Regions from separate parts of the Megasphaera sp. ASD88 genome, predicted to be linked through region 2. Evidence: riboswitches for the same ligand, from Rfam matches in the RefSeq annotation. Region 2 holds a riboswitch; the other holds the start of a gene.

Region 1 (5,150 bases), on a different contig from region 2:
CTTATGGGATTTTTTGACGTAGCCCTCCTTTTCCAAACGGCTCAGGGCGTATTTCATGGGCGAACGGCTGATGCCCAGCTGTTTGGCCACGGCGTTTTCGTTAATCCAGCTGCCGGGAGGGATGCGGAAGCATACGATTTCCTGAAGCAAAATCGTGTAGGTAATGTCGTTCAGCGACATGAACGGGTTTTGTTGCTGGAGTAATTCTATCGACATCTTGTCCATCCGGGTACCTCCTGTCCAGAGCCATTGTACAGCTTTATTATAGCAGGACTTCCGGCAATGTGTAGGGACGGGGACTTTCAAAATCTGCAAGGAGCGCCGCGCCGGCCCGGACGGGGAGACACGGCGCGGCAGACGGCTTATGGCCGGCAGTTTCGGGATAGATGAAGATTTTTAATGTGAATTTGTAATGGTAAATATGTTTTTTTATTATTTATAAAATTCATGATACGATGTACAATATAAATAAATGATATAGCTCCTTCGGGAGAGGGAAGGCAGGTTAAGTATGGACATCAAGAGATATTTAGCCAGGGAAGGCGAAAAAATTGATTTGAGCAAGTTTTCTACAGTCTGCGACGTCGACATAGATAAGGAAAAGGTCAAGACGGAGCTCATGCCCCAGGCCATTGAAGAAATGAAGCAGTGGCAGGAAAAGCTGTTTGCCGAAGGCCAGTACGGCATTTTGATCGTGCTGCAGGCCATGGATGCGGCCGGCAAGGACGGCACGATCAAGCACGTGTTCGCTCGCCTGAACCCGGCGGCGGTCCACGTTCACAGCTTCAAGCAGCCCAGCACGGAAGAAAAGGAACACGACTACATGTGGCGCGTCAACAAGGCCCTGCCCAGCCGCGGCGAAATCGGCATATTCAACCGCTCTCACTACGAGGACGTCGTCATAGCACGCATTCACAACTTGATTGAAAGCGACGGCCTGCCGGAAGAGCTGATCAGCGACGGCATCTGGAAGAAGCGGTACCGCCAGATTTGCGACTGGGAAAAATACCTGACGGAAAATGGGTTCCCGGTCATCAAGATTTTTCTCCACGTGTCGAAGGCCGAGCAGAAAAAGCGCCTCATCGACCGCATCGTGACCAAGCAGAAGAACTGGAAGTTTTCCATGTCCGATATCGAAGAACGGCAGTACTGGAACCGCTATCAGAAGGTGTACAGCGAGGTCATCTCGGCGACGACGAAGAACTACGCGCCGTGGTATGTCGTACCGGCGGACAACAAGTGGTATACGCGGTACGTCGTGGCTCAGATCGTCCTGAAATCGCTGCGGGAAATCAATCCTGATTTCCCCAAGCTGTCGGCGGAGGTAGAAAGCCAGCTGGAGCAGTTCCGCAAGATTTTGAAAAACATCGACATTGAAGACTTGAAATCCATCAAAGAAAGCATGAAATAAAAGTCTTTGACATAGGGATATATGTCATGCTATAGTAAATGAAATTACATATTGCAGGTCAGGTGTCGCAGACTTAATAGAGAAGACCGGTGCAATGCCGGCGCGGTCCCGCCGCTGTAAGGATGAGCTATGCTGCATGATGTCACTGTGCCCCATAGGCATGGGAAGGCGCAGCGGAGCGATGAATCCGAGCCAGAAGAACTGCCTGACTGATAATCACCGACAGACCTGCGAGCGATGGGGATGGAGATTGAATGCGTATATGACGCTATGACTATGCCGCACGGGATTCGTGCGGCATTTTATATATGCCTATGCGTTGGGTGGTGACGGCAGTATGTAATCATCAACGGACATAGGAGTGATAGTATGAAGAAGAAACGATGGAAGAAGGTTGTGACAATGGCAGTACTTGGCATTTCAATCGGCGCGGTCGGCGCCCTTCCGGCCAGCTCGGCCGGCTATACCCTGAATCGGGAGGTAAAGAACGCTACGCCGGCCCTGCGTCAGGCGGCGCAGATCGGCGTCCGGTCGTACGACAATCCGGCCATGCAGGATGCGGAAAATAAAGACGCTATCCTCGTATTGAGTTTCGGCACGACGTACGCGGAAAACAGGGCGGCGACGATCGATAAGACCGTAGCGGAAATTCAGGCCGCCCATCCCGATACGAAGGTCGTCTTGGCCTTTACGTCCCACATCATTATCGACCGCATTCAACAGAACGAAGGCCTGCATATTCCTACGCCGGAGCAGGCTCTGGAACAGCTGAAGAACGAGGGCTATACGCGCGTCGCCGTTACGACGCTCAACGTCATTCCCGGCATAGAGTACGATTACAACGCCGCCTTGTTCGATATGTACAAGGGTCAGTTTAAAAAGATGACCTTGGGCACGCCCGTCCTGTATTGGATGGGCCAGGAAAACCAGCGCGACGACGTGGCCGAATTCGTGCAGGCCATAGCGACGCAGTTCCCGCCGTTAGACGAGACCGACGCCGTCCTGGTCATGGCCCACGGCACGCCCCATCCGGCCAACGCCTATTATTCCGTCCTGCAGAGCTGCTTTGACGCGGCCGGCCTGGGGAACGTCTTCGTCTATTCCGTCGAAGGCTGGCCCCACCTCGATACGGTCATTCCGATGCTGAAGGCTAAGGGAATCGAGCATGTGACTATCATGCCTATGATGGTCGTCGCCGGCGACCACGCCAACAACGACATGGCTGGCAGCGAAGAAGATTCCCACAAGAGCATCTTGGAAAGAGCCGGCTTTGCCGTCACGCCGTATATTCACGGTCTGGGCGAAAACGAAGCCGTCCGGCAGTTGTTCGTGCAGCGGGCTGACGAGGCCTGGGATGCGCTGGAAAGACATACAAAATAAAGATTCATTTATATATGCAAATACGGCATTGGGTCTGCATCCCAATGCCGTATTTGCATATACGTATCGTTATTTCAAGGATAAGGTCCGCTCGATGAGGGGCTTGTACTGGTCGTATTTTTGGTTCAGCTGCTCCAGCGTATACTGATGGTATACGTTCAGGTTTTTTAAGCCCTGGAAATACTTGAGGAAGATAGAGTGGAGCCGGCGGTTGACGATGAGGTAGAAGGGGCTGGCCTGATTGTGGATGTATTTTTTGTTCTTTTTCAGGAAGCCCGTCTTGTAGTTGGAGTAGAAGGACACGTTTTCCCCCTTGTACGTCGAGTCGCCGCCGAAGGAGGGCAGCACGCCGATGACGATGTGCGGGTTGATCTGCATCGTTTCCAGCACGGTCTGAATGTGTTCCTTCCGTTCTTCCGCTGTCAGGGAGTATTCCACGTCGGTCAGGTAGATGTATCCCGTTTCTAAATACCGCATGAGGGACGACGTCGTCGTGATGAACTCGATTTCCGCGGCGTTTACGATTTCTTCCCACGTGACGCAGAGGCGCTGGACTGAGAAGGCCTGCTCCGGTGATACTTCGCGGATAATGCTTTCGAAGACTTCATGAGGCAGGAGGAATTCAAAGCCGTTCGTCAGGAAGAAGAAAAAGCTGTTTGCCGCGTAGAAGGCCGTGCGGTATCCCATTTCGTCCATGCCGAGGGAGCTGCTGACGGAAATGAGGGGTTCCTTTTCCGTGCCTGTAAAGCTGAATTTTTCATAAATGTCCCAAACCGTCGATTCGTCGAAGATGTACGTGCACATGGTGAACCGGGGCGGATTGTTGGACATGGCGTACTGGACGGCGAAGGCGCCGCGCAGGATGATGAGGTTGGCGTTTTGAATGTCGCAGAAGTCGTAGAAGACGAAATCGAAGTCCAGGAAGCGGTTGATCATCTTATACAGATGCTGCACGTATTCGGGATTCTGCTCCAGCTTGTCCATATCCAGGCCTACGCGGATAGTCAGCTTCACCGAGCTCAGCTGAATCGAATCGAAGTATTTCCAAAAACCGGCCTGGTACAAGGTGCAGAATTCGCCGAGGATGAGGAGCTCGCCGTCGTTTTCGAGGTTCTGGACGCCCTTCTGCAGCAGGTCGGCCAGAAAGGCCGACGTGTCGTGATGGCCCGTAATGACCTGAATGGACGGACGGTTTTCCTTTACCTTTGTCGCGTGGTTCTGGTGCAGCGTCGAACGGTAGGCGGCGCAGAGATATTGACTGATTTCAAATCCCAAATCCTTAACTTCACAGGAAATGGGGAAAGTTTTATAAAATTTTTCTTCTTTTTTCTGTTTTACGATTAACTCGGCAAAATAATTGCCCATTTCTTCGTTGATGCGTTCTACATACCGGGACGAAGGCAACTTTGTGCCGTTGCTCCACTTATTGACGTACGATACGTCGTAGCCTACGATGTCGGCGAGGGAAATAAACTTTGCCTGCGTAAACGTAATCAGCCTCTTTAACGTCGATGCGTAGCCGTCTGAAATCATCGTGGAATCCCTCCTCTTTCGTCTATTTGCCCAAAAATGCAAAAAATGACCAATGCCCGTCTGAATAATGTATCATCATTATAGCACAGCATATATGGGGTGGCAAAAGGATTTCACGAAGGAAGAAAAAAAGTCAAAAAGAAGGCAAAGGAATGTTATAGACTGGAAATGCGTGCGAATTTATGCCAAACCGTCCTGTTTCATTTCGTCGGGAAAGTTTGTATACTTAAAGCACAAAGTCAAGCGGAAGCAAAACGCTGCTCGGCCAATTTATTATTTCTCCCAAGGAGGTTTATTCAAAATGGCTTATCAGAACATTGAATTTACAAAAGAAGACGGCATCGGTATCTTGACGATTAATCGTCCGAAGGCTCTCAACGCCTTGAATACAGAAACGGTTATGGAACTGAATGACTGCGTCGGCAAAATCGAAAACGACGCGGAAGTTAAAGTCCTCATCGTTACCGGCGGCGGCGCTAAATCCTTCGTAGCCGGCGCAGATATTGTCGAAATGTCCACGAAGAACGCCGTAGAAGGCCGTCACTTCGGAAAGATCGCTCAGGATACGTTTACTCGTATTGAAAATCTTCCCCAGCCGGTTATCGCCGCTGTAAACGGCTACGCTCTCGGCGGCGGCTGCGAACTCGCCTGCGCTTGCGATTTCCGCTATGCTTCCGACAACGCTAAATTCGGCCAGCCCGAAGTCGGCCTCGGCATTACTCCCGGTTTCGGCGGCACGCAGCGCCTTCCCCGTGTCGTTGGCCGCGGCTACGGCAAAGAACTGATCTTCACGGCTCAGATGATCGACGCTCAGGAAGCATACCGC
Region 2 (5,150 bases):
CATGGTAGCCGTTGGGGCGGTTGAACGATTCGTCTTTATGTAATCCTTTGCCTTCGTCAATTTTCGTATGAATATAAGAATATCCTAATTCATAATCCCACTTGTCGTTGATAGTCTTATTCATAGAAAATTCTATGCCGGTCTTCTTTTCTTTATCTAAATTGCGTACGTAGGATTCTATCTTTCCTCTATCCCAGCGAATCGCGTTGGTCAAGCTGCTGCGGAAGAAATTCACGTTAAATAAAGTCTTTTCATCGTATTGGTAAGAAACGCCAATATTCTGTGTATATCCTGTTTCGGCATCTAAGTCAGAATTTCCATACGAAGTTTTAATATAAGAACTACCATCTTCATTTTCTTTTAGTGTTTCTAAATAATAATACAAGTCATTCAGTTTCGGCGCAGCAAAGACACGGCTCCAGTTGGCATAGACATTCCATTTTTCATTAGGTTGATAATTCATAGCGATGCGCGGCGTCTTGTGGAAGCCGAACTCGCTGTTATCATCTAATCTAATACCCGGCGTAACATTCAATTTGCCAAAAGTCATGACATTCTCCAAGTATAAAGCTCGATTTGTTCGTTCTTTATCTACATACCCTGCTTCGGCATTGGTCCCTTCATCCTTCGTCCATTCTACGCCGGCCGTCAATACGTTATGATCGCCCAGTTTCCAGCTGTTTTCAGCCTGCACACCCTGGTAGCGGGAATGGAAATGGTAGGTCCAAAGATTTTTGGAATAGTTATTGAAATAGCGGATAAAGCCCGGTGTATCGCCGTCTTCGCCAAAGGTATACGTAAGACTGTAGTTGTTGTTCAGCCGCTCAATCCGCTTGTTGGCCGTAATCGTCTGCAAACCCGGCTGTTCATCGGAGTCGTCGAAGGTCGAGCCATGGCCCTGAAAATTCGTATGGGTGGCCCAAAAAGTCAAGGAGCTGCTGTCGTTCAGTTTCTGGTCGATGCGGGCCGTCAGGGAATCCTTATTGTAATCGCCGCGGCTTTCATCCGTATCGTATCCGTCGTCGTTGAACTGGTAATACTTCCGATGGCCCAGGCTGCCCGTGACGTACCATGACGTATTGCCGCTGGAGCCGCTCGTCGTCAAGGAGTAATTATGCGTTCCCCACGAGCCCGTATTGACGTCCAGCGTCGTCCGGTTTTGGCCGCCTCGTTTCGTAATGATGTTGACGACGCCGCCGACAGCGCCGCTACCGTAGCGGACGGACCCGCTGCCCTTGGTCACTTCAATCCGTTCGATATGATCGATGCCGGGCAAGGTCTGCAAATCAACGGTACCGCGGCCATAGGCGGCGCTTTGAGGATTCGTAATAGGCTGACCGTCGACGAGGACGAGAACCCGGTCGTCGCCGTTCAGGCGGATATAAGCCGACGTTCCCGGCACCTGTTCCGTCACGGTAACGCCGTTGACCTGTTCCAGCGCCGTCTGCACGTCGATGTATTGATTTCGTTCCAAATCTTCTGCCGTAATAACCGCCGTGTTCGACTGTTTTTCCTGCAACGCCTGAGCCGTCAGCACCGGCTGATAGCGGTCAGCCGTCACGACGATCGTATCCGTGTCTGCTTCCTCCGCCGCCGCGCCGACAGATACGCTCCCTGCCAGCGACAGACAGATCAGCGAAAGCAGTGTTTTATGTGATGTCATATATGTGCTCCTTATATACTATATAGTACCATTAACGTATTTGAAAGGGAATATTCAGCTCTCTTTCCGAAGCTACAGCCTGACCGTAGCTGTTCTGCGCCGGTTCGTACACGCAGCCGTAGGCGATCTGCACGGCCGCCTCGTCCATGGCCGCATATCCCGACGAAGCAGAAACCGACGCGCTGGCAACGGAGCCGTCCGCGCTGACGACGATGTGAACCGTCACGGTTCCGCCGATATTTTTCCGCCGCAGTTCTTCCGGATAATAGGAATTCACGTCGGGTACCGATACGAGGCGGGCTTTCGTCGCCGGCCGCAGTCCGTCGCCGCCGGGAACACCGGCAGCACTTCCGCTGGAGCCGGATTCACTCCCCGAACCGGACGTTCCCTGCCCTGCATCGCGGCCTTGTCCTTCAGACGAAGGGCCTTGCCCAGCCGCAGATTGCGTCCTATGAGCCGCCGCGATTTCCTTAGCCTGGGCAGCGTCGACGCCCGTCTCGGCCATGATCTTCTGCACTTCCCGCTGTTCCTGCACCTCTTCGGTATAGGACTCGTCGATGGCCGGCATCGGGCTGGCCGGCGCGTCATATGTCGGGCCGCCGTCTCCGCCGCCCAGTTTCGGCAGGTTGTTCATCGAATCTTCATTGTACACCGTCACGTCGATTGGCTCGGCCTGGGAACGGGTCTGGATAAAGGTGAACACGCCAGCCGCCGCCAGCACGACGAACAGCGCCCCATGGACGGCCAGCGAAACGAACAGAGCCAGCCGCTTATCCTTGTCCTCGCGCCTCACTTCGCACCGCCGCTTTCCGCAGCCAGGCCGAAATGGGTAACGCCTGCACCCTTCAGCTCATCGAGCAGGGCCATGACTTGTCCGTAATCCAATCCTTGATCGGCTCGGATGACGACGGAAAACTGCCCGCTGCGGCGCTGCGCTTCGGCAGCCTGCCGCACTAAATCACCGCGGCTGATTTTCTTATCTTCCAGCCATAGCGTCCCGTCTTTTTTCATCGTCACGACGTAGTTGACCTTCGTCTGAGCCTCGGCATGGACGGCCTGGGGCAAATCGACGCCGACGGTCTTCAAGTCGACCATGTACAGCGTGCTGATCATAAAGAAAACCAGGAGGAAAAACATGATGTCGATCATGGGGATAATCATGACCTCCGGCTTCGTAAATTGCCGTCTGTCCCGCAGTCTCATGATACTCGCTCCCGTTCCTTGCGCGGCATCAGCTCAAGAGCAGAAAAACACAGTTCCATATCCGTGATGATGCGGTCCAGGCGCTGCGTAAAATAGGCATGAACGGCCAGAGCCAAAATGGCTACGCACAACCCGAAGGCCGTCGCCACGAGAGCCTCGCCGACGCCGCCCGTAATGGCGATAGCCTGCCCCGATTCGACGTTGAAAATGCTGAACGACGTAATCATGCCGCTGATCGTCCCGAGAAGCCCCAGCAAGGGAGCCATGGTGACAATGACGCTCAAATAATACAAGCGGCTGCGCAGCTTGGCCAGCAATACGCCAGACTGCACTTCGACAAAGGCGCCGCGCCGCTCGTCGTCGCAAGCGAAGGCGTCGGACAAAATCAAAGCCAGACCGCCCCGCCCCCGACGGGCCGCTTCACAGGCTTCGTCATATTTTTTCAATTTCATGTACGTGTAAAATTGCTGGGCAAAAGCCTTCCCGGCGTCCATGCGCTGATAAAAGAGCCACCGCTCGACACCTACGTACACGACAAACAACGAACAGGCCAGCAGGGCGTACATGACGATGCCGCCCCTTTGAAACAACTGCAGGCCTTCTGCTATGGATTCCATATCTCCCTCCCCGGCAATGCCGTCACCGTTTCCTAAATAAAAAAAAGCCGCAGGGATATCCCTCACGGCTATTCGCGCACCATTGAATCTCCATTCCCATCGCTCGCAGGTCTATCGGTGATTATCAGTCAGGCAGTTCTTCTGGCTCGGATTCATCGCTCCGCTGCGCCTTCCCATACCTATGGGGTACAGTGACATATTGCAGCGTCGCTCCTCATTACAGCGGCGGGACCGCGCCGGAGTTTCACCGGACTTCTCTATTAAGTCTGCGACACCTGACCTGCATATAAATAGATTTCAATTAACTATAGCATGCCCCCTAGGGCCTGTCAATACGCGGATTTCTGTACGAACGGCTCCGTTTCGTCATAGAAGACGAAAAAAATCAATACCATGTACATTCGAAGGGGATAACGGCCTCTTCACCACCGTTATCCCGTTTTGTGCATTAAATTTCCGCATTTTTCTTAATCGAAGCGATGATTTGCGATATTTCTGTAATTTCCTGCATATCGAAAATTTCCATTATATTATTTGGCCGGTCAAAAGGCGGATCTAATAAGACCTGCGGAGAATCCATATATCCATTTACTTCAATATAGTTGATAATTTGCCGGATAAAGTTAATTTGCTTTTCATTAAGCGACCGTTCGTTAATAAGATGAGAAAAGGCCTTTTCTGCCGCATCGTGATCCATTTTAGCAATTTGACGGACCAAGAGGCCAAAGCCTAATTGTCCGTATTGTTGTTCATATTCCTGCTTCGAACCTAAATCTTCCGTGAAAATCCGTTCTAATTCCTGGTAATCTTTTACCGTCAGAGGAACATTATGAATCAATCGCTGAATGACAACGTCGTCCTTGTGTTCATTTACATAACGGTTCACTTTTTCCTTATAATCCTTAAAAGCATACGGCGTGACCGGCTCGCCTAGTTTAGTCGCAATAACCGGGTCTGTCAGCATAGTATAGACGACAGGCTTTGGCCTGGGGCCATCCAAAAACTGCATCAGGCTCCGCAGGCTGCAGCGCACATGTTCAAACGTACACAGGTCGGCATCCATCCAAAACGTTTCCGTATTAATGGACTTAATGAGGCTGAGCTGCGCCTTGACCATGACGATGCTTATCTGCTTTTCCAGCTGACTGGCAATTTGGCATAGCTGCCTTCTAGCCGACTCGTACTCCTTTTTCTTCTCCGCAAGGGCAATCATCAGGCCGTACATGAAGTTATCGAAGCGCTTGGCCATTTCATCGCGATCCTTCATCTGCACAAGAGGGGCAATTTCCCTCTCCAGCTCCGCTTTCGCTGTATCGCTGATATAGGTCAATGCGTCGTCTTTACGATATGTATCGATATACCGCAAGTGCAGACGGACCGTACTCAAATTCGTGTTCAATGCCTGAATTTGCTTTCGGCAAGTCTGAACTAATTCATTTCGCAATGCCTGATACGTATCTGCTGCAAATTTGCTGTCCTGCAAATCAGCAGCCAAAGTAATCCGTTTGATAAAAATATTTTCTGACAGCGTCCGAATATTTCCATTGCCGGCGTCGTTTTCATGTTCGCGGAAATAGGCAAAATTACTGCAATAATCGAAGATGAGGAAGTATTTCTTTCCTACGTATTCGCCCCGTCTGAAGTCATTGCACTCCAGCGTCGGACAA

The links. Region 2 has a riboswitch for cobalamin ahead of CJ260_RS01620 (MotA/TolQ/ExbB proton channel family protein). Riboswitches for the same ligand answer to the same signal wherever they lie in the genome.
Region 1: another riboswitch for cobalamin. It lies ahead of CJ260_RS06225 (sirohydrochlorin cobaltochelatase); the one in region 2 lies ahead of CJ260_RS01620 (MotA/TolQ/ExbB proton channel family protein).

Annotation. Positions count from the first base shown of each region.
Region 1 is NZ_NQXW01000008.1:50,927-56,076, reverse strand. Features, by position in the region: gene CJ260_RS06235 (GntR family transcriptional regulator) at 1-225, opposite strand, end outside; gene CJ260_RS06230 (PPK2 family polyphosphate kinase) at 512-1,411, shown strand; cobalamin riboswitch at 1,455-1,635, shown strand; gene CJ260_RS06225 (sirohydrochlorin cobaltochelatase) at 1,781-2,791, shown strand; gene CJ260_RS06220 (hypothetical protein) at 2,861-4,324, opposite strand; gene CJ260_RS06215 (short-chain-enoyl-CoA hydratase) at 4,626-5,150, shown strand, end outside.
Region 2 is NZ_NQXW01000001.1:308,147-313,296, forward strand. Features, by position in the region: gene CJ260_RS01605 (TonB-dependent siderophore receptor) at 1-1,663, opposite strand, end outside; gene CJ260_RS01610 (TonB family protein) at 1,695-2,456, opposite strand; gene CJ260_RS01615 (biopolymer transporter ExbD) at 2,453-2,866, opposite strand; gene CJ260_RS01620 (MotA/TolQ/ExbB proton channel family protein) at 2,863-3,483, opposite strand; cobalamin riboswitch at 3,597-3,777, opposite strand; gene CJ260_RS01625 (DEAD/DEAH box helicase family protein) at 3,932-5,150, opposite strand, start outside.